Regions from separate parts of the Nocardioides sp. AE5 genome, predicted to be linked through region 2. Evidence: riboswitches for the same ligand, from Rfam matches in the RefSeq annotation. Region 2 holds a riboswitch; the other holds the start of a gene.
The links. A riboswitch is a leader RNA that binds a small molecule or an ion and turns the genes downstream of it on or off. The one in region 2 is predicted to bind thiamine pyrophosphate.
Positions count from the first base shown of each region.

Region 1: it holds a riboswitch for thiamine pyrophosphate, as region 2 does, so the genes downstream of both, Q9R27_RS01380 (thiamine ABC transporter substrate-binding protein) here and thiE (thiamine phosphate synthase) in region 2, are expected to answer to the same signal.

Region 1 is NZ_JAUZVI010000001.1:301,318-305,720, forward strand. It holds gene Q9R27_RS01360 (NADH:flavin oxidoreductase) at 1-32, shown strand, start outside; gene Q9R27_RS01365 (class F sortase) at 33-653, opposite strand; gene Q9R27_RS01370 (class F sortase) at 682-1,308, opposite strand; gene Q9R27_RS01375 (DUF6801 domain-containing protein) at 1,318-2,031, opposite strand; TPP riboswitch at 2,392-2,502, shown strand; gene Q9R27_RS01380 (thiamine ABC transporter substrate-binding protein) at 2,493-3,545, shown strand; gene Q9R27_RS01385 (ABC transporter permease subunit) at 3,556-4,403, shown strand, end outside.
Region 2 is NZ_JAUZVI010000005.1:139,760-144,162, forward strand. It holds gene Q9R27_RS09630 (thiazole synthase) at 1-252, opposite strand, end outside; gene thiS (sulfur carrier protein ThiS) at 249-434, opposite strand; gene Q9R27_RS09640 (FAD-dependent oxidoreductase) at 419-1,462, opposite strand; gene thiE (thiamine phosphate synthase) at 1,462-1,992, opposite strand; TPP riboswitch at 2,054-2,163, opposite strand; gene Q9R27_RS09650 (hypothetical protein) at 2,269-2,934, shown strand; gene Q9R27_RS09655 (hypothetical protein) at 2,952-3,194, opposite strand; gene Q9R27_RS09660 (DUF1707 domain-containing protein) at 3,191-3,595, opposite strand; gene Q9R27_RS09665 (NAD(P)-binding domain-containing protein) at 3,614-4,403, opposite strand, start outside.

The sequences.
Region 1 (4,403 bases), on a different contig from region 2:
GGACGCACTGTCCGGTGCTCGCGGAGCAGTGATCAGGCAGGGATCGCGGTGACCACCACGTTGCTCAGCCACTCGGTCCCGTCGAAGTCCTCGCAGGTGATCACCACCAGCCGGTGCTCGCTGGCCTGGTCGAAGAGGACCGGCGACTGCTCGGCGAGTTCGTCCTTGGAGAGCACCACCACGTCGACGACCCGATAGTCGAGGGTGCCGGTGTCGGTGCGCACCGAGATCCGGGCACCCACGTCGACGGTCTCCAGGTCCTGCAGCGGGGCGCCGCCGGCGCGCATCGTGTGCCCGGTCAACAGGGACGAGCCCCGATCCGCGCCCGGCTGTGCCCCCTCGGACCACCAGCCCATCACCGAGGGACTGGCGGGGGGATTGAGCACGCCGTTGGGGGCCTTGATCGGGATCACCGGGGCGTCGACGCCGAGGTCCTCGATGATCAACCGCGACGGGTTGCCCGGCGTCTGCGGCTTCGCCTCGACCGGCGTGACGGACGGGGTCGGTGCAATGGTGGGCGCCGGACTGGCAGCAGCGGGTGGTGCGGCCGGGTCGGCGCTCTCGCGCCACCCCGAGAGGGCGCTCGCGCACAGCACGACAAGGGCGACGGCCACCGCCGCCGCCAGCGCGATCCCGAGATGCCGGCCTCTCATCAGTCCTCCCGGCACCATCGTATCCGGGTCAGGCAGGGACCGCCGTGACGATCACGTTGCTCTGCCAGGCAGTGCCGTCCCAGTCCTCACAGGTGATCACCACGATGCGCCCCTCGCTCTCCTGGCTGAAGAGCTCCGGGGAGGCCATGACGAGTTCGTCCTTGGTGAGCACCTGCACGTCACTGACCGCATAGTGCAGTTCGCCGTTGTCGGTGCGCACCACGATCTCGTCACCGTCGGCGAGGTTCTCCAGGTCGATGAACGCCCCGGTCCCGTCATGCACGGAATGGCCGGTGAGCAGCGCAGACCCCTTGGCGGAGCCCGGCTGTACGCCGTCGACCCACCACCCGATGACGTTGGCGTCCGCCGGCGGGTCGAGCATCCGGTCCTTGGTCTTGATCGGCACCACCGCGCTGTCGACGCCGAGCTTGGGGATCATGATGCGGCTCGGGGTCCCGGGCTCCTGCGCCGCTGGAGCCGTGGGCTCCGGTGTCGGCTCGGGCGTCGGGGTGGCGCTCGGTGTCGCCGCCGGGTCCGGGACGTCGGTGGCGGTGGGCTCCGGATCGGAGAAGGGATTGGTTATGAACGCCCACAGGAGCAGGGCGGCCACGACGGCCGCCACTGCTCCTGCGATGCGCCGGTGGGTCCGGCTCACTCAGGCTCCTCAGAGACCGGAGTTGGACCCGATGGGCAGCTCGGCCCCGTCGTCGTTGCCCGCCTCGTTGCCGGTGTCCTCGGTGCCTTCGTCGCCGGTGCCCTCGTCCTCGTTGCCGGCGTCATCCTCGTCGTCGGCAGGCGCGGTCACGGCGACAGTGTCGACCACGGCGTCCTGGTCCGCCTGCAGGGCGCAGGAGACCTCGGCAGGCAGCAGGCCGTCGAGGACGATCTCCTCGCCTGCCTCGTTGAACACGCTGATCGTGGTGGTGAAGTTCCCTGCCTCGATCGTCAGGTCACCGGCCTCGGTCGGTGCCAGCGGGGCACCGGCGCCGCTGGCAACGGTGTCCAGCGCGCCAGTGGCAGCAACCGGGGTGGAGGGGACGGTCAGGTTGGCAGTCACCTCTTCGCCACCGACGGTCGAGGTCACCACGGCCGTGCCGCTGATGCTGCGAGCACCGATGGCGTACAGCGTTTCGGCCATCGCGGCAGGGACGGTCACCGTCGACGTCACGTTTACCGGTGCGCCCTCGCCCACCTCCATGGTCTCCGGTGCGTCGGTGTCCACCACTGCGGTGAACACCTGGGGGCCAAGGGCGGTGTTGCAGTCATACGACAGCGTGCCCGAGACCGCGTTGGCCGGGCTGGTGCTGGCGAACGCCAGGAGCGAGCCAGCCATCAAGGTGGCAGCCGCAAACGGGCAGGCCAGAGCCTTCTTCTTCATAGTGCTTTCCCTCCCCGAGGCGGCTCCCTACCGCCTCAAGATCGGCTCGGCTCCCGACCGGGCCGATTGCGCTGGCACGCCCATTACCGAGCAGTAGCCAGGCCAGTCACCATATCGACAATCCGTGGAGGTGACAACCGTCACTCCCGCCTGTCCAGCCCGGGCACGCGCCGGAAGGGACGCGGGGCTAGTGGGCACATCGGAAGTTCTTCGGGTGTCCCGCACCCCGAGCACGCACCTCGCTGCGTTGTCCTCAGTCGGCGATGCTCCGCATCGCCTCCCTCGTCCGCCTTGCGATGCACGCACCCCGAGCACGGGTCACCCCCCGACGAACTTCTGGCGATACCCACTAGAGTGTCTGCCACGAGACAGGGGAGCCCTCCACACGGAGCGCTGAGAGTGCGGAACCGCCGCAGACCCTCAAGACCTGATCCGGTTAGCACCGGCGAAGGGAGTCGGAAATGAAGCACGTGTCCACCCTCGGCGCGGTGACCGCGCTGTTGCTGTCCAGCGCGCTGCTCAGCTCGTGCTCACTCTTCGCCGGAGGTGACGACCCGGGCGACGACACGGTCACCCTGGTCGTCCACGGCTCCTTCGACCTGCCCACGGAACTGGTCGAGCAGTTCGAGCAGGAGAGCGGGCTGACCCTGCGGATCACCGAGGGCGGCGACGGCGGCTCGCTGACCAACGCCCTGGCCCTCAACGTCAACAACCCCACCGGCGACGTGGCCTTCGGCGTCGACAACACGTTCGCCTCCCGCGCCATCGACGAGGGCGTCTTCGCCGAGTACGTCGTCGACCTGCCGTCGGGTGCCGACGAGTTGCGGCTCGACGGCGAGGGCGCCAACCGGATGATCCCGATCGACCAGGCGTCGGTCTGCGTCAATGTCGACCTGGCCTGGTTCGCGGCGCGGGAGATGCCGCCGCCGGAGTCGCTGGCCGACCTGGCCGACCCGACGTACCGCGACCTCTTCGTCGCCCCGGGCGCCACCACCAGCACTCCCGGGATGGCCTTCCTGCTCGCCACGATCGCGGAGTACGGCGACGAGTGGCCGGCGTACTGGGAGAAGCTGGTGGCCAACGGCGTCGAGCTCGCCGAGGGGTGGGAGGACGCCTACTACGGCTCCTTCACCGCAGCGGCCGAGCAGGGCGAGCGACCGATCGTCGTCTCCTACGACACCTCGCCCGCGTTCACCATCGACGACGCCGGCAACACCACCACCCGGGCCCTGCTCGACACCTGCTTCCGCCAGGTCGAGTACGCCGGGGTGTTGCGCAACGCGAAGAACCCCGAGGGCGCGCAGCGGGTGATCGACTTCCTGCTCAGCGACGAGGTGCAGGCCGCGCTGCCCACCAGCATGTACGTCTTCCCGGTCAACGACGAGGTCGCCCTGCCCGAGGACTGGGCCGCGTTCGCGGAGAAGCCGACGGACCCCAAGGACGTCGACCCTGCGGAGATCGCGGCCAACCGGGCCGACTGGTTGACCCGGTGGACGGAGATCATCAGCCGTTGAGGCGCCTGCCGTGAAGCGCACCGCCGCCCTGGTCGCACTGGCCGCCGTGCCGGTGCTCTTCCTCGGCGTCTTCTTCGTGCTCCCGGTCAGCGGCATGGTCGGCCTCGGCCTCGTCTCCGACGGCAGGTTCGCACCCGGCGAGGCGCTCGAGGTCCTCGGCCGCGCCCGGGTGCACCGCGTGCTCTGGTTCACCGTCTGGGCTGCAGCGCTGGCCACCGCGATCACCCTGCTGCTGGGCATCCCCGCGGCGTACGTGCTGCACCGGCTGGACTTCCCGGGGCGGACCGTGCTCCGCGCCGCGTTCATGGTGCCGTTCGTGCTGCCCACGGTGGTGGTCGGGATCGCCTTCAAGCACCTCTTCGCCGGTGCCCTGGCCGGGCTCGCACTCGACGGCACCCCGGTGCCGATCATCGCCGCGATGGTCTTCTTCAACCTCGCCGTCGTGGTGCGCACCGTCGGCACCTCCTGGGAGTCGCTGGACCCGCGTCCCGCCGAGGCTGCTGCCGCGCTGGGCGCCGGGGGCTGGCGCGTCTTCCGCACCATCACCCTGCCGGCGCTGCGCACCTCCATCGTCTCGGCCGCCACCGTGGTCTTCCTCTTCTGCTCCACGGCGTTCGGCATCGTGCTGATCCTCGGTGGCCTGCGCTACGCCACCATCGAGACCGAGATCTACCTGCTCACCACGGCCCACTTCGACCTGCCGGCCGCGGCGGCGCTGTGCCTGCTGCAGTTGTTCGTGGTGACGCTCCTGCTCTATGCGGCCCACCGGGCGCGTGCCGCAGCGCCGGTGCCGGTGGAGCGCCGCGCGCCCGGCGCCCGCCGCATCCGGCGCACGGACCTGCCGGCGGTGCTGGCCGC
Region 2 (4,403 bases):
CAGTTCCGCGGTCAGCACCGCCTCCCGCGTGGAGAGGCAGCCGGCGGTGTTGGGCAGGATCCGCACCCCGTGCCGGCGGAGCACGTCGAGCAGTCCCCCGCTGCGCGTGCCCGACGTACGCCGCATGCTGACGGTGACCAGCGCCGGGGCGGCGGCCTCGAGCACCGGGGCGACGAGTGCTGGCCGGGGAAGTCCACCGGTGCCCAGGAAGAGGCGCGAGTCGAGTTCCTCGCCGGCGATCACCAGGCTCATCCGCCCTGCACCGCCGTCACGATCTCCACCATGTCGCCGTCGGCCAGGAGCCGGGCAGGGTGGTCGCCACGGGGCACCACGGCCCCGTTGACCGCGACCGCGCTCCCCTGGTCGACGGCCAGGTCGGCGACGGTTGCGCCGGCCTCGAGCCGGTAGGGCTCGCCATTCAGGTTGATCTGCATGCTGACTCCTGGTTGTGGGTGGATGACGGATCGGCGAAGCGGCGCGGGTCGAGCGCGGCCTCCAGGTGCCCGTGCTCGAGGTGGTCGGCGACCAGCCGGGCGACCAGCGGCGCGAGCAGGACGCCATGGCGGAAGAGTCCGGCGGCGAGCACCACGTCGTCGCGACCGGGCGCGGAGCCGACCAGTGGCAGGTGGTCGGCCGTGGCCGGGCGGTCCCGGGCACAGGCTTCGGCGAAGAACGCCCGGTCGAGACCGGGGAGCACCTGGCGGGCCCCGTCCAGCAGCCGCCAGGCCCCGCCGAGGGTGACCTCGGGTGGCGCGTCGTGCTCCTCGGAGGTGGCGCCGATGACGACGCCGCCGTCGGCGCGCGGCACGACGTACACCGGCTCCCCGCGCACCCAGGCGCGCACCGTCCGGGCGGGTGGGTCGTCGGTGCGGGCGCGCAGGATCTCTCCGCGGACACCGCGGACCAGGTGCGCCCAAGGCTCGGGCAGCCGGGCACCGGTGGCCACCACCGTGGCGTCCACACCACCCGATGCGGCCGGGCGGAGCCGGTCGCCGACCCGTTCCAGCAGCGCGGCGACCACGTGGCGCGGGTCGACGCTGTGGTCGTCGACGAGCAGCGCGGCCCCGGCGATCCGCGGCGAGAGGCCCGGTTCCAGGCCACGCGCGGCACGCCCGGTGAGCAACTCCACGCCGGCACCGAGGCCGGCAAGCAGGGCCAGTTGCCGTTCCACGTGCTGCAGGTCCCCGCGGTCCATTCCGGCCAGCACCGTGCCGGTGCGGTGCAGCGGTACGCCCAAGCGCGCGGCGTACTCCGGCCACAGCGCGGCGGCCTCCCTGCCGAACCGCAGGATCTCGGCCTCGCCGTGCCAGACCTCGCTGGAGGGACTGAGCATGCCGGCTGCGGCGAACGAGGCGCCCGTGCCCGGAGCGCGGTCGACCACGACCACCTCGTGTCCGCGCCGGAGCAGTTCGTCGGCGACCGAGAGGCCGATGATCCCGGCGCCGAGCACCTGGACGCGCATCAGCCGAGCGCCTGGACGAGCTCCTTCGCCGCCTGCACGGGATCGGGTTGTCGCCAGATCCCTCCGATCACGGCCACGCCGTGGGCACCGGCGCCGATCACCGCAGCGGCGCGCGCCGCGTCGATGCCGCCGATGCCGACCAGCGGCAGGTCCCCTGCTGCGTCGGTGAGCGGGGCTACGCCGAGGGGCGCGGGCAGTCCGGCCTTGGAGGTGGTGGCGAAGAGCGGGCCGAACCCGGCATAGTCCGCGCCCGCCCGGGCGGCACGGCGTACGTCATCCACGTCGCGGCAGGTGGCACCGATCAGCAGGTCGCCGGCGATCCGCCGGGCGGCAGCCACCGGCAGGTCGTCCGCGCCCAGGTGTACGCCGTGCGCCCCGGCGGCGAGTGCCACGTCGAGGCGGTCGTTGACCACCACGGTGGCGCCGGCCTCGAGCGCCCTGGCGGTCAGTTCCAGCATGGCTGCCGTGGTGGCTCCCTTGGCGCGCACCTGGAAGCCGTCGACTCCTGCGGCGCGGAGGTCGGGCAACACCGCGAGGTCGTCGCCCGGGGCGATGAGGCATTGGATCCGGGGAACCGGAAAACGGCAAGGCATGGTGCTGCTCCTCACTTCCTGCGCCGGCATTACCCGGTTCAGGTTCGACGGTCGGAGCGGTGTCAGCTCCCTCTCAGCCCGCTTCCGCGAGCACCCGTGTGGGTTGGTCACCGGCGAGAGTAGCGCATCGCCCCCGGCGCGTGGTTTCGGCTTCCGGCACCGGCCTCGCATACCCTCGTTGACGGAGAACAGCCCCAGACCTGAAGGATCCCCATGTCGGACGCCCTAGCCGTGCGCTACGAGACCCCGGCGGCCGTGCGCATCGTCGACATCGCCGCGAAGGGCATCCTGGTCTTCATGCTGCTGATGGCCGTGATCGATCCGGTCGGCAGCAACCTGCAGAACAAGGCCGCCGAGGCCCGTGCGATCGGCTACCCCCTGCTCTCCTTCACCATCCCGGTGCTGTGGCTGCTCTTCTGGAAGGATCGCGCCTCCTTCCCGTGGGTCCCCGACCTCCTGGTCACGATCAGTTGCTTCAGCGACATCCTGGGCAACCGGATGGACCTCTATGACCAGATCTGGTGGTTCGACAACTGGATGCACTTCCAGAACACCGGGATCCTGGCGGCCGCGGTCGTGCTGCTGACCATGCACCACACCACGTCGCGCGGCCGGGTCGTGGAGCGGGCGCTGGCCTTCGGTGCCACCGCAGCGATTGCCTGGGAGATCGCCGAATACTTCGCGTTCATCTCCGGGCACAGCGAGCGCCAGTTCGCCTACACCGACACGCTCAGCGACCTGTGGTGGGGCGTGCTCGGATCCGTGGTGATGGCGCTGGTGATCCACTCGCTGTGGCGGATCGGCTGGCTCCGCCAGGCGGCACCGCAACTGGAGATCACCGCCGAGGACAAGGCCGTCCGGCTCAACGACCAGGGCTGAGGCCCGGGCCGCAGTGCTCACGCGCTCCCGGGCAGTTGCCGGGGATCGTCCCCGGTCGGCATGGCCTTGCGGACCACCCCGACCCCGCCCATCAGGGCGAATCCCTTGATCCGGACCACCGGGGCTCCCGGGACGGACTGGGCCGGCACGGTGTTCCGCACCCCGTCGAAGGCCCCCATGATCCCGATCCCCCCGACGACGGCGTTCGTGCCCGGATTGACGATGACCTCCACGCCGCCCATCACGGTGTAGACGTTCACCACCGTCTCGGTGCGGTGAAGATCGCGCGGCGCAGGTCGATGACGACACCAGCCATCAGGGCGAAGACGGTGTGGGTCTCCCCGAGTTCCCAGACGCCCTTGCGCTCGACGCCACCCATCACGGCGATCGAGGAGTTGTAGCGCGTCCCGACGACCGGAGCACCACCGCCCGTCGCGGGCACCGGCGCAGGCGCCGTCGCACCGGCCAGGTCGAGGCCCTTGGCCGGCAGGTCCGCAGTCAGCGGCACCAGGTCGCCGTACGTCTTGGCCGCATACGCCGCCTCCAGCCGTTCGTCGAGTTCGGCCAGGTCCAGGCGCCCCTCCCCGGCGGCCTCGCGGAGCACTTCGGCCACGTTGTGCCGGTCCGCGTCCGAGATGCGCATCCGCGACGGGTCGTCCATGCCGTCCAGCGTAGCGATTCAGCGTGGTGCAGCAGCGGCCCGCAGGTGGCGGCGCACCGCCAGCGCGGCGGCACGCCCGGCCCGGTTGGCCCCGATCGTGCTGGCCGAGGGTCCATAGCCGACCAGCTGCACCCGCGGGTCCGCGGCAGCCGCGGTCGGCGTCTGCCCGGAGCCCGGGGTGGGCACCAACTGGATCCCGCCGTGCCGTGAGCGGAGCCCCAGTCCGGCCAGGTGAGTGATCGAGGGCCGGAATCCGGTGGCCCACAGGATCACGTCGACGGGTTCGAAGGAGCCGTCCGCCCAGCGCACCCCGTCCGCCTCGACGGAGGCGAACATGGGGCGGCGACGCTCGTAGGCGCCCAGCCGCTTGGCCTCCTGCTCCTGGGGGCGCAGGTGGAGCCCGGTGACACTGACCACGCTCTCCGGTGGCAGGCCGGCCAGCACCCGCTCGTGCACCTTCTCCACGGCCTGATAACCCGCCTCGCCGTCGAAGTGGTCGACCCAGACCGGTGGGCGACGGGTCACCCACAGCACATCGGTGATCGGCGCCAGTTCACCGATGAACTGCACCGCGCTGGCCCCGCCACCGACCACGATCACCCGCTTGCCGACGAAGCGGGCAGGTCCGGGATAGGAGTGGGTGTGCAGTTGCCAGCCGCGGAAGAGTTCCTGGCCCGGATAGCGCGGCACGAACGGGCGGTCCCAGGTGCCGGTGGCGTTGACCAGGGTGCGGGTGCGCCAGGTGCGCTCGCTGGCCTGGACCACCAGCAGCCCGTCGTCCTCCCCCGTTCCCGCGGTGACCGACTCG